Regions from separate parts of the Paraburkholderia sp. 35.1 genome, predicted to be linked through region 1. Evidence: riboswitches for the same ligand, from Rfam matches in the RefSeq annotation. Region 1 holds a riboswitch; the other holds the start of a gene.
The links. Region 1 has a riboswitch for thiamine pyrophosphate ahead of thiC (phosphomethylpyrimidine synthase ThiC). Riboswitches for the same ligand answer to the same signal wherever they lie in the genome.
Positions count from the first base shown of each region.

Region 1 (11,747 bases):
TCGGCGCTGAACATCGTGCTGTTCATCCTGCTGTTTCGCAATCTCGGCATCCAGATCGACCGGCAGGCGCGCGCGCAGCGTCAGTTGATCACGCAGCAGGAGGAACTCGACCAGCTCGTCAACGAGCGCACGCGGCAGCTCGAAGCGCTCGGCTGGCATCTGCAGGCGGTCAGCGAAAACGAAAAGACCCAGCTCGCGCGCGAGTTGCACGACGAACTCGGCGCGATTCTGACCGCATGCCGGATGGACGTCGCATGGGCGCGCCGCAAGCTGAAGGACAGCGAGCCGGACATCGCCGACAAGCTGCAGCGCGCGCTCGCCAATCTCGACCAGGGCATCGCGTTGAAGCGGCGCATCATCGAGGACATGCGACCGACCGTGCTGGCCAATTTCGGGCTCGTTACCGCGCTGCGCACGCTCGCCGACGAAGCCGCGCAGCGCAACAACTGGACGCTCGAGCTGCACCTGCCCGCCGACGATATCCAGCTCGACGAGCAGACCGAAATCGCGCTGTTTCGGGTCGCGCAGGAATCGCTGACGAACGCCGCCAAGTACGCGCGGGCCTCGAAGGTCGGAATCGCATTGCGGGTCGGCGACGGCGAGGTCGCGCTGCACATCGCGGACAACGGCGTCGGCATCATGCCAGCCGACCTGAAGCGCACACATACGCACGGCCTGCTCGGCATGCGTCAGCGCGTGGCCGCGCACGGCGGGCGCTTCGACATCCGCCGTGGCGCGCAAAACGGCACCGACATCGACGTCGTGATGCCGAGCGCGAGCACCGCGACGCCTTCGGTCGATCAGCCGCTGACCTCGCCGGCCACGCCGCCCACTTCGTCGCAAAGCCCCGTCTGACAGATGCTCGCCGCAGCGCCCCCAAGCCGTTGTAGGAGTGCGCCGACGCAAACACCGGAGCACGCCTACGACAAAATCGCGGCACGGCCGACAGCGCCGCCCCCGCCCTTTTTTTACCATGCAATCAGACCGGTTCGAAACCGGATCGAGATCTGATCGACTGGCATGGCCCCGGTCGGACGACATCAACCGATGCATTCTCGACAAGGAGAAGTTTCATGACTCGACTGATCGCTTTGCTTGTGCTCGCAGGAACTGCCATGCTTGTCACCGGCTGCAACACGATGGCGGGCGCCGGCGAAGATATTTCGAAGGGCGGCCACGCCATCACGAACGAGGCGGATAAGGCGAAATAAGCCGGCACATGGCAGCAGGATTTGCAAAGCCCGTCGCGGGATGCCGCTGCGGGCTTTTTTTTCGTGAATGATTGGGTGCTGGCTGGCACTCGACGCGACGCGTTTTCAGAACGCGATGAAACGGCACGGCGATCCGCGAGGGCGCGGAGCTGGCGGCAAGGCTTTGACAGCGGGCGCGCGGTTCGACGAGAACCCCGCGCCGCTATCAGGCGCTGCGCTTGTTCCGGTAATCGAACCAGAAAGACAGGCCGACGCTGATCAGAATCACGATCGTCGCGATTACCGTCGAGCGGGTGACCGGCTCGCCGAGCAGCAGCGCGCCCAGCGCGACCGCGACGACCGGATTCACGTACATGCAGCTGCTCGCGATGATCGGGCTCGTGTGGCGAATCAGATAACCGTAGGCGACGTACGCCGCCATCGTCCCAATCAACATCAGATACAGGAACGCGACGAGAGGCAGAAAATGCAGCTCGAGCATCCGCTCGCCCGACGCCCACGCGACCAGCGTCGACATCGCGCCGCCGAGGCCGATCTGCAGCGAGGTCGACAGAAACAGGTCCGACGGCAGCTTCAGCTGCCCGGCCAGATGCGCGCCGCCGGCCCAGAACAGCGCGCCGCACAGAATCGCGAGACTGCCGCCCGTCGAGCCCGGCGTGCTGTCGCCGTGACTCAGAATCACGATGCCGGCGAGCCCCAGCCCGACCGCGAACCATTCGCCGCGGCCGATCTTGCGTCCGGCGACGGCCGCGATCACGGTCGCGAACAGCGGCACGGTCGCGACCATCACGGCCGCGGTGCCGGTGCCGACCGTGCGCATGCCGTAGGCGAGCATGCCGCTCGACAGACCTACCAGCATGGTGCCGACGAGGCCGGCGTTGCGGATTTCGGCGAAGCTCGGCCAGATCGGCTTGCGGCGCGCGGCGAACACGAACAGACCGATGCCGGCGAACAGGTTGCGCAAGCCCGACATCAGCAGCGGCGGGAACGAGCCGAGCGCGACATGCACGCCGAGGTACGTCGAGCCCCACACCAGATAAACGACGGCAAGCGCGAGCGCGATCCGCCCGTTGCGCGACTGCGGCAGACGCAGCGGCCAGCCGCGCGGAGAAAAAGCTGAACGTTGCAGCGACATGCTTCAGTCCGCCGTCGCCACTCGACCCGCGCGATGCGCTCGATGCCCGCGAGGCGCCGAGCCTGCGTCGATGCCTTTCGGGCGGGATGGCGGGCACCGCATCGGCGATGCGGTCGGACGGGCGAGGCTGGCGGACATGTCGGTGGAACGGTAAGACGATGGGCGGCGCCGGAAGCGCCAGAAACGGCGGTGGCGGCGGCGTCGGTCAAAACGACACGATGCAACGCGGCCGGGCTGCGCGGCCGCAGGCGTGGCAAAGCCCCGGCGCGCACCGCATTATGCAGTAAGCGCCGAGAACGCCACGCGAGAGAATCGTAACTTTTGGGTTTCCTGCAACAGAAAAGCCGGGGACGCATCCCCGGCTTGCGGTGTCGGATCCGTTCGATGCGCGGCCGTGCATCGGCAGGATCGCTAAGCGCCCTCGGCGCCGACTCAGTTGCCCATCGCGCCCGACGCCTCGTGTTTCATCGCGTCGCCGCCCTTTTTCATCGAGTCGTGCTTCATCGTGTCCTTTTTCATGCCGTCCTTCGACATGCTGTCTTTGGACATCGAATCTTTCGACATCGCATTCTTCGACATCTCACCGTTCGACATCGCGCCGCTCGCCTGCGCGAAGGCCGCGCCGCCGCTTGCCAGCATCAACAATGCGATCGTGGTAACTGCAATCTTCTTCATGGGATGACTCCTTGGTGGTGGATGAATCGAAGCCGGCGAGAGCCGGCGTGCTTCCGAAGCCGCTGCCGCAAGCGCGCGTGCGCCCGCATGCGTCAGGAGCCTCCGAACCAGTTGTAGCCCTGGTCGACCCAATAGCCGCCGGGATACGTGTTGGTGACGAATATTTCGACGATGTGCTTCGGATTCTTGTAGCCGAGCTTGGTCGGCATGCGCAGCTTCATCGGGTAGCCGTATTTCGCGGGCAGCCGTTCGCCGTCGTAGGAAAACGTCAGCAGCGTTTGCGGATGCAAAGCGGTCGGCATGTCGATGCTTTCGTAGTAGTCGTCCGCGCATTTGAAGCCGACGTACTTCGCCGTCGTGTCCGCGCCGACGCGCCGCAGAAAATCGCCGAATGGCGTGCCGCCCCAGCGGCCGATCGCGCTCCAGCCTTCGACGCAGATATGTCGCGTGATCTGCTCCGCGTGAGGCAGCGCGTACAGCTCGGGCAGCGTCCACACGCGCTGGCCGGTCACGAGGCCGCTCAGCTTCAATTGATAATCTGAGCCGTCGACGTGCGGCACGTCGTCGATGCCATAGTACGCGTTGAATGGAAACGGCCGCGTGATCTGCGCTTCGGTGTAGGTCGGCGCGAGCTGCTTCGGATCGAACAGCGCGGCCTGCGCGCGATCGTTCAGCCGCGACACGGCGGTGAGAAAACGGTTCACGGAAGCGTCGTCGGTCAGCGAGCAGCCGGTCAGCATCGACAGGCCGCCGAGCGTCAAGAGCTGCTTGCCGAACAGGCGTCGCGACGGCATCGCCAGTTCGCGCTTCGCATCGAGCAGGATCGATGCGCGGTCGAGCTTGTGGCTAACACGCTGCGTGGATGGGTCCGCTGGTTTCTCTATCGGCTTGTTCATGATTCGGTATCCGTTTGGAATTCGCGTTGCGATTTCATGAGCGTGAGCATGCGCGTGGGCAGCCGCGGGCTCAACGTCCGCGCAACATCGCGAGCAACGAGCGCGGCACGAGCGCGACCATCGCCAGATGCACGGCGAGAAACGCGGCCAGCAGCGACATCGCGCTGAAGTGCACGATGCGCGCGTTGTCATAGCCGCCCATCAGTTCGCGCAGCAGCGGAAACTGCACCGACTTCCAGATCGCGAGCCCCGATAGCACGAGCACGATCAGATCGGCGATCGCGAACAGGTAGGCGAATTTCTGCACCGCGTTGTAGACGCGCAGATCGCCATGCGACAGCTTCCCGCGCAACGCGGCGACGAAATCGCGCAGTACCGCGCGCGGCGTCAGCGGCAGGAACTTGCGCACGAAACGCCCGCTCGCGAGATTCAGCGCGATATACATGAGGCCGTTGAACACCAGCAGCCACATCGCCGCGAAGTGCCATTGCAGCGCGCCGCCGAGCCAGCCGCCCAGCGTGATTGCGGTCGGGAAGCTGAACGCCGGGAAGATCGGCGACGCGTCGTAGATGCGCCAGCCCGACAGCATCATCACGATCGCGGCGAGCGCGTTCAGCCAATGCGTGATGCGCAGCCACAGCGGATGAATGGCGCCGCGCTTCGGCGCGGTGGGCGCGGTGGGTGCGCTGGGGCGCAAGGCGTGGGGTGTGGACATGGGGCTCTCCTCGAGCAGCGGTAGTGAATGCGGCGCGCGCGAGGTCGATCAACGGCACGCGGGAAGGTCGGTCGCTTGCAGCACGTCGCCGCTCGCGTCGCTTTCGACGAACGCGACCACGCCGAAGCGGCCGGCGGCGTTGGCGCTCGGATCGGCTTGCGCATCGACGCTCGCAGCGTGTACATCGATGTCCTGATGAATCCGCGCGTGACCGGAGACGAGCGGCACGGGCCCGAACCAGGCGCGCACGACGCGCTCGTGATGCAGCGTCGCGCCGCGGTTTTCGCCCGCGCCGACCTGCGTCGTCAGCGCGTTCTCATAGATCGCGAGATAGGCGCTCAACGCACCCGTGGCGGCGGCTGCCGTCGTGCTGAACTGCGCATCGACATCGAACGCGCCGGGCGCACGCGGGCGCAGCGCAAGTGCTACGCTCGCCTGGGCGGGTTCGGCGACGAGCGCGTCGATGCGGCGCTCGAAACTGTCGCGTTGCGACCAGTCGCGCAGCTCGCGGCCCGCGACGAACACTTCCGGCGTATAGAGCGTGTGCGCGCCCGCGAGACGCGTCAGCGTCTGCTGACGTTCCGTGAAGCGATGCTGGGAAAAGCGGTCGGTCCAGCCGAGGCTGTTCCAGTAGTCGACGTGCAGCGCGAGCGGCACGATGCCGTGCGCGGCACCGTCGCTTTTCCATTGACTGAGCCAGCGGTCGGCGGGCGGGCAGCTATCGCAGCCCTCGCTGCTGTATAGCTCGACGAGCGCGACGCGGTGCGCGGGGCTGTGCGTGGCGCATAGGTGCCCGGCCGCGTCGGCCGCACTGATGCCAGAACCGCTCAGCAGAAAAAGCGCAAGGCCGACGGCGGGCGTCGAAAAAGTCGTAAAGCGCTGAAGTATCGAGCGATTGTGCGCGGTCGACATGACGTGCTCCGATCGTAATCTGCACGTTTGTCGAGCCGCGCGGCCGGTTATGACAAGCCTCTTTTAATTTTTTTCCGGCGCGGGATGAGCCAGCCAAAGCTCGCCCGCGACTCAGTCGTAACTGACCACCACCGTCACGCGCGTGTCCATATCGGTGCGCTTCGCGTTCAGCGACAGCACGCCGCCCGCGCGATCGACCGCGTAGTGGCCGTCGCGGGCCGTCGCGACGCGCCCGGTGCCATCGACGAACCGCGCCGCCACCAGATCGCGCGACTGCGTGCCGCCGTTCACTTCGAGCGCGACATCGGCCCCGCTGACGACGCCCGGCGGCGCGCTGAACGTCACCGTGCGCGAAAAGCGCTGACCCGCCACGCTCGCGCTACCGACGGCGACGCCAATGGGCGCCGTATCCACGCTGATCTGCATCGGCGGTGCAACGATCATCCCCACGAACCGGATCACGCCGCCCGTCACCGTCGATGCCGCCGGCGCCGCCAGCGGCGCGGCAAGCAATGCCACCCCCGCGACTGTGCGACCGAACGTTCGCCACCGCCTGCTTTCCGCTTTCATGTGCACCTCTTTGTCAATCGGCGCGAGTCGCCTCGCGCCCTTCACGCGCCATCCCGCGAATCGCTTCGCCGGAGTGCGGCCTTCGCTGCACTTTGTTTAACGGCAATCCTCTGACTGGCTTGAACGCAATGCGGACCACACCGCTTTCTTCTCGCACCGCACAAAAACGGTCAATCGACGGGCGCGACGTCGCAAACGGAGCTGCGTGAGACAGCGTGCTAACATCAAACTTTCGTCTCGCTGCTGCCGCGCGGCCTCACGCTTTGTCGCCCGGCACCTCTCGATCGCTTTTCCCCAATACCTGGTCGTTTTGCCCGTGACTTCTCTGCGTCGTCCGACTTTCCGTGCTCTCGCCCGCTTGCGGCCATGCCGCGCAGGCGAGTGCGCGCGCGCGGACGTCGCGTCGCACGGCCCCGGCGAGACGTCCCGAACGGTCCCGCTTCACGCCGCCCGGCGCCCTCGCTGACGCAGCCCGCCAATACCCAGGGCCGCGTCGCCGGGCACCGGGCTCTCCCATTCGTCCACTCATCCGCCGAACACCCCATGGGTCGTTGCACGCGGCCATCCATGACCGCCTTATCCGGAGTCCTGATGATGAAGAAGATCAAAACCTGCTACCTGACCGAACTCGACGTGACCCGCCTAGAAAAATACGCGGCCACCGACGCCAAGTTGCAGCACATGCTCGACGATGTGCTCGAACGCGCGGTGATCGTCGACTCGCACGACATCCCCGCCGACGTCGTCACGATGAACTCGCAAGCGACGCTGATCGACACGGCGAGCGGCGAACAGATGACGTGGACCGTCGTCTATCCGCCCAACGCCGATTTCGCGCAAGGGCGCCTGAACGTGTTCTCGCCGGCTGGCCTCGCGCTGCTCGGCGCGCGCCGCGGCGAGAGCGTCCGCTTCACGCCACCCAGCGGCGATCAGAAAGTGCTCAAGCTCGACAAAATCCTGTATCAGCCTGAAGCCGCCGACGATTTTTCACTGTAAGGCGGCCGTTCCCTCGCTGTAAGTTGCCCTGTCTGATGCGGTCTCGAATCAAGCATAGGAGATGTCTGGTTTCATCCGGACCAGTTTTTTGAGTCATTCAGACAGGTTGCCAAACCGCGGGCGGGCGGTGTATCGTGTGCGCTGCTAACGCGGGGGTCCTGCGTAGCGCGGAGCTGGAGGTCCGTGTTGCGTGGGTGAGAAATACCCTTTGAACCTGATCTGGATAATGCCAGCGCAGGGAAGCGTACGGATTTCGCTCCAGCCCCAAGTGCCTCACCTCTCCGCGATTTCCGACTACTTCCATCTCGGTCTCCTGCTTAGCCGCCCCACTTTGTACGGAGACTTACATGAACGCCAACCCGAAGTTTATTTCCGCCGAAGCCCACGTGGACGAGGCCGCCGTCGCGCCGTTGCCGAATTCGCGCAAGGTCTACGTGACCGGCTCGCGCCCCGACATCCGCGTGCCGATGCGCGAAATCTCGCAGGCCGACACGCCCGACAGCTTCGGCGGCGAAAAGAATCCGCCGATCTACGTGTACGACACGTCGGGCCCCTACTCCGACCCGGACGCGGAGATCGACATCCGCGCGGGTCTGCCCGCACTGCGCGAGGCGTGGATCGAGGAGCGCGGCGACACCGAGCCGCTGACCGGTCTGTCGAGCAGCTTCAGCCGCGAGCGCGCCGCCGATCCGGCCACCGCGCAGCTGCGCTTTCCGGGACTGCATCGCACGCCGCGCCGCGCGATCGCCGGCAGGAACGTGACGCAGATGCACTACGCGAAGCAAGGCATCATTACGCCGGAAATGGAATACATCGCGATTCGCGAAAACCAGCGCCGTGCCGAGTACCTCGAGACCCTGAAGACGAGCGGCCCGAACGGCGCTAAGCTCGCCGCGATGATGGGCCGTCAGCACCCCGGCCAGGCATTCGGCGCGAGCGCGTTCGGTCCGAACGGCCTCACCGAAATCACCGCGGAATTCGTGCGCGAGGAAATCGCGCGCGGCCGGGCGATCATCCCGAACAACATCAATCACCCGGAAAGCGAGCCGATGATCATTGGCCGCAACTTCCTCGTGAAGGTCAATGCGAACATCGGCAACTCGGCGGTGACATCGTCGATCGGCGAGGAAGTCGACAAGATGACGTGGGCGATCCGCTGGGGCGGCGACACGGTGATGGATCTGTCGACCGGCAAGCACATTCATGAAACGCGCGAATGGATCATCCGCAACAGCCCGGTGCCGATCGGCACGGTGCCGATCTATCAGGCGCTCGAAAAGGTCAACGGCAAGGCTGAAGACCTCACCTGGGAAATCTTCCGCGACACGCTGATCGAGCAGGCCGAGCAAGGCGTCGACTACTTCACGATCCACGCGGGCGTGCGTCTGCAATATGTGCCGCTCACGGCGAACCGGATGACCGGCATCGTGTCGCGCGGCGGCTCGATCATGGCGAAGTGGTGTCTCGCGCATCACAAGGAAAGCTTCCTGTACGAGCATTTCGAAGAGATCTGCGAAATCATGAAGGCCTACGACGTGGCCTTCTCGCTCGGCGACGGCCTGCGTCCCGGCTCGATCTACGACGCGAACGACGAAGCGCAACTGGGCGAGCTGAAGACGCTTGGCGAACTCACGCAGATCGCGTGGAAGCACGACGTGCAGGTGATGATCGAAGGTCCGGGCCATGTGCCGATGCAGCTGATCAAGGAAAACATGGACCTGCAGCTCGACTGGTGCGACGAGGCGCCGTTCTACACGCTCGGGCCGCTGACCACCGACATCGCGCCGGGCTACGACCACATCACGTCGGGCATTGGCGCCGCGATGATCGGCTGGTTCGGCACCGCGATGCTGTGCTACGTGACGCCGAAGGAACACCTCGGTCTGCCGAACAAGGACGACGTGAAGACCGGCATCATCACGTACAAGCTCGCCGCGCATGCCGCCGATCTCGCGAAGGGTCATCCGGGTGCGCAGGTGCGCGACAACGCGCTGTCGAAGGCGCGCTTCGAATTCCGCTGGGAAGACCAGTTCAATCTCGGTCTCGACCCGGACAAGGCGCGCGAATTCCACGACGAAACGCTGCCGAAGGATTCGGCCAAGGTCGCGCATTTCTGCTCGATGTGCGGCCCGCACTTCTGCTCGATGAAGATCACCCAGGACGTACGCGAGTTCGCCGCGCAACAAGGCGTCACCGACGACGAAGCGCTGAAGAAAGGCATGGAAGTAAAGTCGATCGAGTTCATGAAGCAAGGCGCGGAGATTTATCAGCGGCAATGAGCGGGTTGCGCGATTTGCGCGAACCAGCACTGCAGTATCGAAGCCCGCCGGCATGGCGGGCTTTTTTTATTGTGCGCCGAGCATGCGCAACAGCTTGGGGGTGTGAGTCCCCTGTCCAACCTGATGGTGGTGAAGGACTAGCGAAACGCAAGGGCGTCGTCGTGAGGCGGGGTCTGAAGGAAGCGTGTAGCAAAGCCATGACCTGACGAACAGAAACCAGATGCGAGGCCTACCTAGCCGGACGAGCAAGCAATTGATTGCGAAGTCCATAGCCATCAAGGGCTGGGGTGGTAGATCTGGCAGGTGTGTGGTGAAGGCGGTTGCGCTTACCTCGGGAGGCCTGCATGGCGTCCTGGAATCAGGACTGAGCGGCTCGCAAGGGCCGTTGACCACCGTGCAGGAGTCAGCAGAGGGCATATTAGGGCGGCGACGCCTGAAGGCCCGAACGGAAAGGAGCGGCGAGTAAGCCGGAGAACTCGACATGGGAGAGCAGCAGAAAACGCATCGCGTCCTCGACAGCGGAAGCAGGGGTGAAGCCCCGATGGCTGCTGGTGGAGGGGCTGAACCTATGGCGGCGAACCCCGAGTCTGAAAGCCCGTCGGCATATGACCGACTGATGGAAGAAGTCTGCGAAAGGGGGAACCTGAAGCAGGCGTTGAAGCGTGTGAAAGCGAACAAGGGCGCACCGGGCGTGGACGGGATGACCGTTCAGGCATTACCGGCGTACCTGCGGGAGCATTGGCCGTCGATACGGGCCACGCTGCTGAACGGCACATACAAGCCTCAACCTGTGAGACGGGTCGAGATACCCAAGCCGGATGGTGGTGGCGTGCGCAAGCTCGGCATCCCCTCTGCGCTTGATCGATTCGTCCAGCAGGCGGTCTTGCAGGTGTTGCAAAGGCAGTGGGACCCGACGTTCTCGGAGTCCAGCTACGGCTTCCGTCCGGGCCGCTCGGCACATCAGGCCGTGGCGCAGGCGCAAAGCTACATCCAGTCGGGGTACCGATGGGTTGTAGATCTGGATCTGGAGAAATTCTTCGATCGCGTGAGCCACGACATCCTGATGAGTCGGGTGGCAAAGCGAGTCAGCGACAAGCGAATGCTGAAGCTGGTCCGCTCCTTCCTGACGGCGGGTGTGATGGAGCACGGGCTGGTTGGTGCGACGGACGAGGGCACACCCCAGGGTGGTCCCCTGTCCCCGCTATTATCCAATCTGATGCTCGACGATCTTGACCGGGAGCTTGAGCGACGCGGGCTGCATTTCGCGAGGTACGCTGACGACTGTAACGTCTACGTACGCAGCGAACGCGCGGGCCAGCGTGTGATGGCGGGGCTGAAGGCCTTCCTCGCCGGCAGGCTGAAGCTGACGGTCAACGAGACCAAGAGCGCGGTCGCACGGCCACACACGCGGAAGTTTCTGGGGTTCACCTTCTCGGATCGGGACAAGGTCAAACGGCGTATTGCGCCCAAGGCGCTGTCCCGCCTCAAGGAGCGCATCCGGGAATTGACTCAACGCACGCGCGGGGTCAGCGTCGACCAGATGATCGGCGCGCTGAAACGTTATCTGGCAGGGTGGCGGGGCTACTTCGGTTTCTGCGAAACGCCCAGCGTTCTGCAACGCCTGGATGAATGGATACGCCGCCGCATCCGCTGCTTCTTCTGGAAGCAGTGGAAACGGGGCCGCACAAGATTCCGGGAGCTGACAGTACGCGGCGTCAGCCGAAACCTTGCTGCCCAGACGGTCGGTTCGCCACACGATGCGTGGCGGCTGAGTTGCAGTCCCGCGCTGGGCATCGCCCTGTCAAACCATTACCTTCGCTCGCTGGGGCTTCCATCACTAAGGCCATAGTCGATTAACCGATCCGAACCGCCGTGTACGGACCCGTACGCACGGTGGTGTGGGAGGGGCCGGGCCGCGAGGCCTGCCCCTATCCCGATCCACCGCATCGAGCAGGCACGTTGCGTGCTGAGAGAGGGAAACATCTGTTTCCAACAACGAGCGGAGTCAGCATCATGAAATCGATCCGTCATCTCGGTACTCGTCTTGGTACGGTCGCAGCCGCCCTTTCACTTGTCGCGGGTCTCGCGGCATGCGGCGACATGTCCCCACGCACACGCGATACCGCGATCGGCGCGGGTGTCGGCGGCGCCGCTGGCGCGGCAATCGGCGGCAACGGCTTGTCGACGTTGGGCGGCGCGGCGGTAGGCGGTGTCATCGGTAACCAGGTCGGCAAGTGAGCGTTGCATCCGATGATGCGTCTAACGATTCATACAGGACAGCAAACGATTTTTTCGAACCACGATCCGGACTGCCAAGGGCGGCGGATGCCGTGCGCCCTCGTCCCGACAACGCGCGTG
Region 1 covers NZ_JBNDMJ010000003.1:560,446-572,192, forward strand. Annotated here, with positions in the region: gene OKW27_RS22600 (sensor histidine kinase) at 1-855, shown strand, start outside; gene OKW27_RS22605 (entericidin A/B family lipoprotein) at 1,074-1,211, shown strand; gene OKW27_RS22610 (EamA family transporter) at 1,417-2,346, opposite strand; gene OKW27_RS22615 (pentapeptide MXKDX repeat protein) at 2,779-3,021, opposite strand; gene OKW27_RS22620 (molybdopterin-dependent oxidoreductase) at 3,114-3,917, opposite strand; gene OKW27_RS22625 (cytochrome b/b6 domain-containing protein) at 3,988-4,632, opposite strand; gene OKW27_RS22630 (DUF1223 domain-containing protein) at 4,681-5,544, opposite strand; gene OKW27_RS22635 (hypothetical protein) at 5,656-6,114, opposite strand; gene OKW27_RS22640 (GreA/GreB family elongation factor) at 6,706-7,110, shown strand; TPP riboswitch at 7,252-7,369, shown strand; gene thiC (phosphomethylpyrimidine synthase ThiC) at 7,458-9,389, shown strand; gene ltrA (group II intron reverse transcriptase/maturase) at 9,871-11,238, shown strand; gene OKW27_RS22655 (glycine zipper 2TM domain-containing protein) at 11,403-11,627, shown strand.

Region 2 (11,747 bases), 1.0 Mb from region 1:
GTCGGGAATGCCGGCGCCGTGGTCGCGCACGCTGATCGTCCAATGACGGTCGCTGCACGCGGTCGAGATTTCCACCGGCGGCATGCCGTGTTCGAGCGCGTTGTCGACGAGGTTCGTCACGAGCCGGTCGAGCAGCGTGCGCGGCAGCGTGAACGAGGGGCCGGCGCGCAGATCGAGCGCGAACAGCGGGGTTTCGGCTGGGTCCGCCGCTTCGGCGGTTTCAGCGGCCTCCGCGTAATCGCCCGAGGAAAACTGCTCGCGCAAGAACTCGTCGACTTCGACGGCCGGTCCGGCGTCCGCCGATTGGCCCGCGAATTCGAGGAACTGCTGGACGATGTTGGTCAGGGAATCGACGTCGCGGATCAGGCCCGCGCGCTCGTTTTCGTCGACCAGCACGCTTGCGCGCAGCTTCAGGCGCGTGAGCGGCGCCTTCAGATCGTGCGCGACGCCGGCGAGCATCACCGCCTGGTCGTCGCCGGCTTCGTTCAGGCGCCGCATCATGTCGTTGAATGAGCCGATCAGCTCACGCAGCTCGCGCGGGCCCTGCACCGGCACGGGTCGGGGCCGGCCGCCGGAGCCGAACGCCCGCGACGCATCGGCCACGCGCGACAACGGCCGTTGCATCTGCCACACCGCGAACAACGACAGGATCAGCCCGGCGACCAGCATCGACACCGATTCGATCAGAAAGCGCGGCGGCGGCGGCAGGTCGACCGGCACGACGACCCAGTTCGACTTGCCCGGGACCAGCACCCACAGTTGCGGCGGACGCAGATCGTCGACGGCGATCTGCGTGCCGGCCGGCAGGTTCTCACGCAGGTGCCGGCTCAGTTCGACCACCATATGCTCGTGCGGCTCGCGCAGATGCACGCTGGTCGGCATGTTCCAGGTGGGCACCAGATGCACGCGCATCGCCGGCGCGAGCGCGGCGCCCTTGATCGGCTCGCCGTTGATCGCCTGCAGCACGAGCAGAATGCCGCGCGCGAAGCCGTCGATTTCGTGGCGCGGCGGCTGCATCGTCACCAGCACGAACCAGCTCGCCTGAATCGCGAACAGCACCGCCGCCGACAGCAACGCCATTCTGCCGAACAGCGTGTTCAGCGGATTTCTCATGCGCTCGGGGCGGCCCCGTCCTCGAAGGGTGCGCCGTTGGCGTCGGGCACGAACACGTAGCCCTTGCCGCGCACCGTTTGCACGTAGCACGGGTTCGACGGGTCGTCCTCGATCACGCGGCGCAGGCGCCAGATCGGTACGTCGAGGCTACGGTCGCGGAACGCGAGGTTGTCGCGATGCACGAGATCGTGAATCAGCACGCGCGACAGCACCTTGTACGGATTGTTGACGAAGATCTTCAGCAGCGCGAATTCGCTGTCGCGCAGCGGCAGCTTGGCGTCGTCGCGGCTCAGCGAGCGCGTGGCGAAGTCCAGTTCGAATGGACCGAAGCGATAGCGCTTGCGTGCTTCGGGCGCGCTCGTGGTGGACGGCCCGCGCCGGCGCAACACGGTCTGGATCCGCACGAGCAGTTCGCGCGGATCGAACGGCTTGGTCAGATAGTCGTCTGCGCCGAGCGACAGACCGACGATGCGGTCGGCCACCGTGCCGCGCGCGGTCACGAAGATCACCGGGATGTCGTCGCCGGCGGCGCGCAACGCGGTGAGCGCGCGCAGGCCGTCGGTGTTCGGCATCATGATGTCGAGCACGACGACCGACGGCCGCTCACGCTCGAGACGACGCTGCAAATGGGTGCCGTCATGCAGCACGGACGCATCGAAGCCGTTCGACTGCAGAAATTTGCAAAGCAGATCGCGTACGACCGGATCGTCGTCGACGATAAGGACCTGTGGATTCATGGCGAAATTCTAGACTGGCCCGCCCGACGCGCGACCGGGCATTTCCTTACCAACGCTTACTGTGCGCCGCTCGGTGCTGGCGGGCTCGCGCCGGGGCGGATCAGCGAAGGTGCAGCGCTTACTTTAGCACTGCCTGATCCGGCTCTGCGCGACGACAGGCAAGCGATGACAACAGTTGGCAAGCACTCGAAAGCCCTCGCAAGCCCACGGAACGGATCGTAACAACCGCGCGAAAGCGTGCTTTGCTTCGCCCATCGTCGGCACCCGCGCGGCGCGATGATTCGTTCCGCAGCAAGTCGCGCCGCATGCCGAACGAGGCCCGCTGCCTCGGACGACGGCGCGCGGCGTTCAACCGACACCGGTGCGCAATGCGCACCTTCGCGAGGTCCATCATGACGGTCCACAATACGCTCAGTTCCACGCCTTTCTCCTCGCTGGCGCATAAGCCGGCCAGGGAGAAGTCCGCCAGTTCAAGCTCCACGGGCGCAGCGGCGAAATCGCAGCAGAGCGCCGGGCTCGGGCAGCCTGCACTGCCTGCGCCGGGCACGGGGCTCATCGGCCATCTGGTCAACACGACTGCGTGAATCGGCGAGGTCCGCGTGCCGTTATCCAGAACTACTGAGCAGCGGCGGCGCGCCGTGGCGTGGCTCGTTGCCGGCGCGCTGCTGTTGCCGCTCGGCGGCTGCGGCGCCGCGGCGCTGCCGTGCCGGGTCACGGCGGCGACCCTGAAAGTGCTGCCGGTCGTCGGCCATGCGGCGGCGACGCCTTTCGACATGTGCGCTTCCGCGATCGATTGAATCATGACGCTCACCCGGATGGTTGGTGCACTGATGCTGCTCGGCGGCGTGCTGTCGTGCGCCGCGCATGCACAGCTCGTCGCGCGCAGTGCGAAGGCGGCCAGCGCGGCATCGAATAGCGTCGTCACCGACACGCGGCGGCGCTCGCCGGACGCGCCGTTTTCGTTTCGCGGCGTCGCGCTCGGCATCACGATCGACGAATTCCGCGCGGGCTCGACCGTGCGCGCGACGCCGGTCGGCAGCGTGCCGATCTGCGAGACGGACGTGCAGGCCGGAGCGCTCGGCATGCGGCTGAAGTCGCACGATAGCCTGAGCGTCGCGTGCCGCTGGGCGCATCGCGATGATGAACGCTGGGCGGTGTCGCAGGCCGTGGTCGATGGTGCGCCGGCGCTCGAACACGTGATGCGCTTCGCGCGCATCGACGGGCAGGGCGCGCTGCGTCTCTACGAGATGTCGTTCGTGATCGACGAGCTGACCGCGGAGGATCTGCGCGACGCGCTCGAGGATCGTTACGGGCCACCGCGTCTCGCGACCCGCAACGCGGCGGCGCCGGGCGCGATGCCGATGTACGTATGGGAGAACGCGGTGAGTTCGATCACGCTGTGCTTTCTGCCCGGCAGCCGCAACGGCACGCTCACGTATCTGCTGAAGGGCTCGGATGCGTGGATGAAAGCGGTCGTGCGGCAGTGGCAGGCGAGCGGCGCCGACGCGGGCTGACGTTTGCCAGGCAACCCTGGTTACCGGTGCGATCCCAACGCCGAAACCGGGCGGTGTCCGGATAGGCCGCCTCACTTCGACTCCTTTCATCCTTTCCGCCACGGAGCCAGCATGACCGCGCTACGTCTCACCCTCGTGCTCGGCGCCGCGAGCTGTCTCACGGCCTGTTCGAGCGCGCAGACCAGGTCGATCGTCGAAACGCCGATGGCGCCGCCGCTCGCGTCCGCACCGTTGAACGTCAACACGCAAGGCGCGATCTATCAGGCCGGCGCGCCGCTGCTGCTGTATGAGACGCCGCGCGCGCAGCACGTCGGCGACGTGCTGACGATCCGGCTGTCGGAATCGTATAGCGGCAACAACAGCGCGAGCGCGTCGGCGAACCGCACGAGCAGCATCACCGCGACTGCCGCGGATCAATCGACGAATGCCGCCGCGCGACTCGCCAAACTGTTCAACATCGGCTCTGCCGGCACCGACTACAAAGGGCAGGGCAATCTGAGCGACATCAGCGACATGACGGGCACGCTAGCCGTGACCGTGATCGGCACGGTGTCGGGCGGCAATCTCGTCGTGTCAGGCGAGAAGGTGATCGCGATGAGCGGGACCCGCGACCGTCTTCGACTCTCGGGCATCGTCAATCCCAAGGACATCGAAGCAGGCAATTACGTCGCGTCGAGCAAGGTCGCGAACGCGCGCATCGAGCAGGCGGGCCTCGGCATGGTCAACGATGCGACGACGATGGGCTGGCTGCAGAGGATGTTTCTGAGTGTGCTGACGTTTTGACCGTCAGCCGGGTCAGCGCGGTGCGCGCGACACCGCGCTGCGCGTTACGTGCGACGCGTGGGCCGCATCAACCGGCTTCGACCGTCAGGCGCCGCTAACCGAGCGGCGGCGCAAGCCCGCGTTCGGCCGCGCCGATCTCGCCGTCCGGCACGAACACGTAGCCGCGTCCCCACACCGTCTGCACGTAGCGCGGTTCCGACGGGTCCACTTCGATCAATCGACGCAAGCGCCAGATCGATACGTCGAGACTGCGGTTGCGATGCGCTTCGCTATTGCCGTGCAGTTTTTCGAGCAGCTGCGCACGCGTGAGCACGGTCATCGCGTGCGTGACGAACACCTTCAGCATCGCGAATTCGCTCGAACGCAGCGTGATGCGTTCGCCGTCGCGACGCAGTTCGCGCGCGGGGAAGTTCACTTCGAAGCGGCCGAAATGATAGGGCGCGCGCTGTTCGGGCGCGCCCGGCGCGATCGAGCCGCGACGCCGCAGCACGGTGCGAATCCGCGCGACGAGCTCGCTCGGTTCGAAAGGCTTGCCGAGATAATCGTCGGCGCCGAGTTCGAGGCCGATCACGCGATCGATCGGATCGGCGCGCGCGGTCAGCAGGATCACGGGAATGTCGTCGCCGGCGACACGCAAAGCGCGCAGCGCGCTGATGCCGTCGAGCTCCGGCATCATGATGTCGAGCACGACGAGCGCGGGACGCTCCTGCTGCAATCTGCGCTGCAACGCCAAGCCATTTTCCAGCATGGCGACCTTGAAGCCGCGGCCGTGCAGATATTCGCCGACGAGCTCGCGTACGACGGGATCGTCATCGACGATCAGGATGGTCTGGTTCATTCAGGTCATCTTAGTGATGCGCACGGGCCGCGCAAAGCGTATACCGCTTTCCAATCCTTTCCCGTGTAAGGCGCTGCAAGCGAAAGCAAAGCCGCGAGCACTCAGTGGGGCGGCGGGAAAGCCCGCGAGGTTTGCAGGGTCTGCTGTTGCCGCGCTTGACGCGGGAAATCGGTCCGATCGACCACCATCCGCTCGATCAGCCCGCCGAGCTTGACCGAGGCCGACGAAAAACGGTCGGTGTTCAGGCCGCCGGTCTGATAGCGCGCGGTGACCAGAATGCGGCCACTCTGGATCAGCGTCGAGCGGCGGCCATAGCCGATCGCGGCGTCGTAGACGAGCCGCGCTTCGCAGCCGGCCGGCGAGGTGCCCGGATTGTAGACGTCCGAACGAATACCGCGCCGCTCGAGCGCGAGCTGCAGCGCCGGCACGAAATCGCCGACCGACACCGTCGGGTTCACTTCGATGCAGAGGTGCTGCAAATCTGCGGGCCGGCCGTTGACGAAGGTCGGCGACGAGTAGTTCGACGCGATCGCGTAGCCGGCCTGGATGACGGAGCCGGTGGCGTCGGCGGCCTGGATCAGCGTCCAGGCGCAACCGTCGAGCGCGAGCGTCAGCGTCGCGGCGAAGGCGGCGAGGGCGCAACGACGCCGGCATATCAGCGAGGCGACCAGACACAGGCGCGAATGCCTGGTTGCCGCTGGCGCGCGCACGGTCGGCGACGAGGTCATGAGGCAGCGCCCGATCCCGGTCACAAAATGCGATGGAGCATCAAAAGCAGCGACGGCCGCGCGCTCAGCGCGTCACGCGCAGTCGCAGTTCGTTCTGACCTTGCACGCTCGCGGTGACGTTCACGCGACGGGCGTCGGTGGTCACGACGAAATGCTGGCGCACGGGTGTGTTGACGTCGTGCACGACGCGCGGAAAGCAGGCGGCGATGTCGGCGCCGAGTTCTTCGAGCGGATCGTTGATGACGCCGTCGGCTTGCCAGTGCGCACGCCAGTGGCAGTCGTACGCGTGCGGGCTGGCGCGGCAATCGTCGGGATGGGAGACGCCCGGCAGTTGCGCGGCGGTCTCGTTTGGCAGTCGCCGGAAATCGCTCGCATCGACGATGTGCGTGAGCGCCGCGCAGATATCGGCGGGTTGGTTCGGCCCGGTCGTTTGCGCGGCATCGACGGCGTTCGTGAGCAGCAGCGCCGCGCCGCAGGCGAGCGCGATGCGCGGGAGCAAAGACGGGAGCAAAGGTGAAACACGGCGAGCGAATGACATGGGCGAGGAGTCCGAAGAGCGGTTGCGATGAAAGACGTGACTGACATCAACGACGGCCGGCGCATGGCGCGGCCCGTACGACTATCGTCGCTGCTCGCAGGCATTTTCAAAGCGCGGAACAGCTTGCGCGCTCCGCAAATCCTTTCGAACTCTTCTCGTGTCTTTCCGGATGTTGCGCCCGGAGGTGCCGGCGCGCAGGCGAGGCTTAACCGAGCGTCAAGCCGCCATCGACGTGAATCACCTGGCCGGTGATGTGGCGTGCCGCGTCGGACAGCAGGAATGCGATCAGCGCGGCGACGTCGTCCGGTTCGGCGACGTGACCGAGCGGCGTGGCTTCGGCGGCGTGCGCCCACACGGCCGCGTTGTCGGCGCTTGGGCCGCGATCCTTGCGCGTGTAGCCCGGCGCCACGCAATTGACGGTCACGCCGAGCGGCGCGAGCTCCGCGGCCGCCGTTTTCGCAAGCGCTTCGAGTGCCGCTTTCGCGGCCGCCGTCGCGGCGAATGGCGCATCCGCGCGATAGCGATGCGCGACGAACGAACTCAAGGCGACCACGCGACCGCGCTTCGATGTTTCGAGCGCGGGCATCGCGCGCCGCACGAGCGCGGCGAAGGCGGCTGGCATCGCGGCGAAGGCGGCGCCGAAGGTGTCGGGATCGAGCGCGGCCAGCGTTTGGCGCTGCGCATGGCCGGCGTTCGCGACCAGTTGATCGAGTGCGCCGAAGCTCGCGAGCGTCTGATGGATCACGTGCTCCGCCGCGCCGCGCTCGGCGAGGTCGCCGAACACGGTCGCGCAGCGTGCGCCGCTTGCCGTGCAGTCGGCGGCAACCTGCACGAGCCGTCGACGGGAGGCGTCGTCTGCGCCGCGCGCGTGCAGCATCAACGACGTATGCGGCGCCGCGAGGCGCCGTGCGAGCGCCGCGCCGATGCCGGAACCGGCGCCGGTGATCAGCACGACGCGAGCGGCGGTGCCGTGCGCTTCGCTGACGTGAGCGCCGCTCGCGTCGCTCACGCCGCTACCGCTTCGACAGAACGCTCGACGTCGAGCGTTTCGTGATGGAACGCTGCGAGCGATTCGCGATGCGCGACGCTGACGATCGCAGCCTTCGGCAACCGCTCGGTGAACAGCCGATAGAGCCGCGCCTCGTTTTCCGCGTCGAGCGCGCTGGTCGCTTCGTCGAGGAACAGGTAGTCCGGCTTGTGCAGCAGCACGCGCGCGGCGGCGAAGCGCTGCTGTTCACCCGGCGACAGCACGCGAGTCCAGTGCGCCGTTTCCTGCAGACGGTCCGCGTATTCCGACAGATGGCAGGTGATGAGCGCGTCGCGGCATTCGTCGTCGTCATAGGTGTCCGCCGCCGACGGATACGCGAGCGCCGCCTTCAGCGTGCCGATCGGCATGTAGCTGACCTGCGGGATGAACATCATGCGCGCGTTGACCGGTGCGTCGATCGAGCCGTCGCCGAACGGCCACAGGCCCGCGAGCGCGCGCATCAGCGTGCTCTTGCCGGCGCCCGACGGACCGCGCACGAGCCAGCGCGAGCCCGGCCGGATCACGATATCGCGGATGCGCGACAGTGGGTTGCCATTGGGCAGCGCGAGCTGGAGGCTGTCGGTGGTAAGCGTGTTGCTGTCGACGAAATGCAGATTGATGCCGCCATGTTCCGTGGCCGGCGACACCGATTCCTTCAGACGCGGCGAATGCACGACGCGCTTGAATTCGCGCAACCGGTTCACGGTCGCGCGCCATTCGACGAGGCTCGTATAACTGTTGATGAACCACGAGAACGAATCGCTGACCGTGCCGAACGCGCTCGAAATCTGCATCAGCACGCCGAACGTGAACGCGCCCGCGAAGTAGCGCGGCGAGGCGACGACGATCGGGAAAATGATCGCGATCTGGCCGTAGAAGCTCAGCACGAAGGTGAGGCGCTTCGTGTACTTCATCACCTGCCACCAGTTGTCGCGGATGCGGCCGAACAGCGTGCGCGCGTTCGTCTTCTCGGTTTCCATGCCGTTGTAGAACGCGATCTGCTCGGCGTTCTCACGCAGCCGTATCAAGCCGAAACGGAAATCGGCCTCGACTTTCTGCGCCTGATAGTTGATCGACACGAGCGGATGGCCGACCTTCTGCGTGACGAGCGAGCCGCCCACCGCATACAGCGCCGCGGCCCACACCATATAGCCGGGGATCTGCAGCGGCATGCCGCCGAGCGAGATGCTCAACGCGCCCGCGAGCGACCACAGGATCGTGATGAACGACACGAGCGTGACGACGGTCGACAGCAGATCGAGCGTCAGCGACAGCGTGGTGGTCGCGAACGACTGCAGGTCGTCGCTGATCCGCTGGTCGGGGTTGTCGGTGAGACGGTCGCGCTCGATGCGGTAGAACGCGCTGTCGTCGAGCCACTCGTTCAGGTAGCGGGTGGTCAGCCACTGGCGCCAGCGGAAGCCGAGCATCTGGCGCAGATAGCGTCCATACACGGCGAGGATGATGAAACCGAACGCGAGTCCGGTAAAGATCATCAGCAGGTGCGGAAAGTCGTGGACGTTCTTCGCCTGCAGCGCGTTGTAAAAGTCCCTGCTCCAGCTATTCAGGCGCACGTTGATCCAGACGACGAGCAGGTTCATCACGATGATCGTGACGAGCAGCCCCCACGCGATGCCTCGTTCCTCGGAAACCCAGTAGGGCTTGATCAGGGTCCATGCGGAGACCTTTTCGTCGGGCGGCAGCGCGGGGCTGGCGGAAGTATGTGGTGTCATGAGCATCCTGATGAAGTGCTGACCCGAAGTGCCATTCCGGCGTACGGGTCCGATCTGGTTGACCCATGTCGGGCGATCCCGCGAACAGCAGGCGCCTTTGCGAGGGTGTGGCTGCCGCGGGTCTGCGATACCTGGCCGGTCATCGCGCCATCACGCTCGATGACGCGAGTCCGGACGGGCGCCCGATTCTGGCGTGACGCCCTTAAGCGAAAATTAATTTTCGGGGCCGGCATCCGCTGGGGTGCCGCCGCCACGCATGCGGCCACGAGTGCCGCGCGCGCCGCGTTTTTGCGGCACCGATCACGGCATTGTGCCAGAGCGCCGGGCCGCTTCGCACCGGCATCTCGATAGACGGTGCCAGATCAAAATTGGGGTGGCGACCGCGGAGCGCTGGTTTGCGGGCGCCGCGCCTTTTATGGTCTAATAACCTGCGACGAAACAGGGGTGCTTCGCCCACAGGCGGCATGACTTTCATGCCGGGGCGGCGAGGCTGAGAGAGACCCTTTGCACCCGATCCGGGTAATACCGGCGCGGGAAGTTTCCGGAAGCAACCGTCTTCCATTCCCCGCCGGGCGGCGAGCGCAGCTCACATGTGCACGTCGTGACCGGCCGGCTTCACCCGCCGGTTTCGTCCTGGGTACGTGCGTTTTTGGCCGTACGGAAAGGACTCGATGACCGCCTATTCTTCAGACATGCATTTTTCCCTTCGTCACGCCGCCTCGGGCGAGCCGTGCCGTTTTGGTTTTGCCCGCCGCAGTCGAACGGAGCGCGCGCGATGAACCGTCCCGCCCGACCCGATTTCGCCGTGCTCGGCGGCGGCCTGTGCGGCCGCCTGGTCGCGTGGCGCCTCGCTGGCGACGGGCATCGCGTGGCGCTCTACGAGCGCGGCGATGCCACCGGTTCGCAGGCTGCCGCGTGGGTCGCCGCCGCGATGCTCGCGCCGCTGGCAGAGGCCGCGAGCGCCGAGCTGCTGATCACGCGGCTTGGCGCGAGTTCGCTCGAAAGCTGGCCGCGCGTGCTTGCCGAACTGCCGGAGCCGGTGTTTTTCCAGCGCAACGGCACGCTCGTCGTCTGGCATCACGCGGATCGCACCGAGGCGCCGCTATTCGAGCGGCGCGTGCGTGCGAACGCGCCGGCCGAGTTGCTCGACGGCGGCTTCGTCGCGTTGGCAGGCGCGCAGCTCGGCGCCGCCGAACCCGCGTTGGCCGGCCGCTTCAGCCAAGGCTGGCTGCTGCCGCGAGAAGGCCAGCTCGACAACCGCCAGGTGCTGTCCGCGCTCGCGGCCGGGCTTGCCGAGCGCGGCGTCGACACGCACTGGAACACGCCGATCGACGACGCGTCGCTGCCCGATGCCGGCATCACCATCGATTGCCGCGGGCTCGGCGCGAAGCCGGTGCTGCCGACGCTGCGCGGCATCCGCGGCGAAGTTGCGCGCGTGCATGCGCCTCACCTGCAGCTGACGCGCCCGGTGCGGCTACTGCATCCGCGTTACCCGCTGTATATCGCGCCGAAGCAGAACGGCCTCTACGTGATCGGCGCGACCGAGGTGGAGGGCGAGGACATGTCGCCCGTCAGCGTGCGTTCGGCGCTCGAGTTGCTGAGCGCGGCGTTTTCGGTGCACCCGGGCTTCGGCGAGGCGCGCATTCTCGAGCTGAATTCGCAGTGCCGGCCGACCTTGCCCGATCATCGTCCCGCGCTGCTGTGGGACGGCGCGCGCACGCTGCGCGTGAACGGCCTGTACCGGCACGGCTACATGATCGCGCCCGAAGTCGCCGACGAAGCCGTGCGCTTCGCGAGCGCGCTGCTCGACGGCCGCGTCGGTGATGCCGACGCATTCGCCGGCTGGCGGCGCGACTCACGCTGGAGCGAGCTGTTCCAGCAGCATTTCGCGCGCGAGCCGGCCCGAGCGTAGCGGCCAACGTGCCGCGCGCGATGCCGCTTGCGCCATCGATTGAACCGTATTCGAACACCATGGACATTCATATCAATCAGAAGCCGTTGTCGCTGCCCGAGGGCGCGACCGTCGCCGATGCGCTCGCCGCCTTTGGCGCGCGTCCGCCGTTCGCGGTCGCGCTCAACGGCGATTTCGTCGCGCGTGCGCAGCATGCGGCGCGCGCGTTGCAAACGGGCGACCGGCTCGACGTCGTGCAGCCGGTCGCGGGCGGCTGAGCGCGACCGCGCCAGCCTGTCGCTTACCGAACGCAACAACCGTCGCCGAAAACCCATTGCCGCAACGCGGTCGGTTCTAGCCGCGAGGGCAAACCAGGATGATGCAAATGACTTCTCACGAGACCGCCGACGCGCTGACGCTATACGGTCAAACTTTTGCAAGCCGCGTGCTGCTCGGCACATCGCGCTATCCGTCGCTGCAATCGCTGTCCGATTCGATCGACGCCGCGCGCCCCGGCATGGTGACGGTCGCGCTGCGCCGTCAGATGAACGAGGGCCACGCCGAAGCCGGCTTCTTCGATCTGCTCAAGCGCCATGGCGTGCCGCTCTTGCCGAACACGGCGGGTTGCCTGAGCGTCGGTGAAGCGGTGACGACCGCGCACATGGCGCGCGAAATCTTCGAGACCGAGTGGATCAAGCTCGAACTGATCGGCGACGACTACACACTGCAGCCCGACCCGGTCGGCCTGATCGAAGCCGCCGCGCGGCTCGTCAAGGATGGCTTCAAGGTGCTGCCGTACTGCACCGAAGATCTGGTGATCGGCCGCCGTCTGCTCGACGCCGGCTGCG
Region 2 covers NZ_JBNDMJ010000003.1:1,583,715-1,595,461, reverse strand. Annotated here, with positions in the region: gene OKW27_RS27490 (ATP-binding protein) at 1-1,113, opposite strand, end outside; gene OKW27_RS27485 (response regulator) at 1,110-1,850, opposite strand; gene OKW27_RS27480 (hypothetical protein) at 2,243-2,434, shown strand; gene OKW27_RS27475 (DUF6726 family protein) at 2,450-2,647, shown strand; gene OKW27_RS27470 (hypothetical protein) at 2,651-3,364, shown strand; gene OKW27_RS27465 (flagellar basal body L-ring protein FlgH) at 3,476-4,147, shown strand; gene OKW27_RS27460 (response regulator) at 4,242-4,985, opposite strand; gene OKW27_RS27455 (hypothetical protein) at 5,087-5,713, opposite strand; gene OKW27_RS27450 (hypothetical protein) at 5,778-6,251, opposite strand; gene OKW27_RS27445 (SDR family NAD(P)-dependent oxidoreductase) at 6,457-7,260, opposite strand; gene OKW27_RS27440 (ABC transporter ATP-binding protein/permease) at 7,257-9,008, opposite strand; TPP riboswitch at 9,439-9,562, shown strand; gene OKW27_RS27435 (FAD-dependent oxidoreductase) at 9,784-10,920, shown strand; gene thiS (sulfur carrier protein ThiS) at 10,980-11,177, shown strand; gene OKW27_RS27425 (thiazole synthase) at 11,285-11,747, shown strand, end outside.
Region 2: another riboswitch for thiamine pyrophosphate. It lies ahead of OKW27_RS27435 (FAD-dependent oxidoreductase); the one in region 1 lies ahead of thiC (phosphomethylpyrimidine synthase ThiC).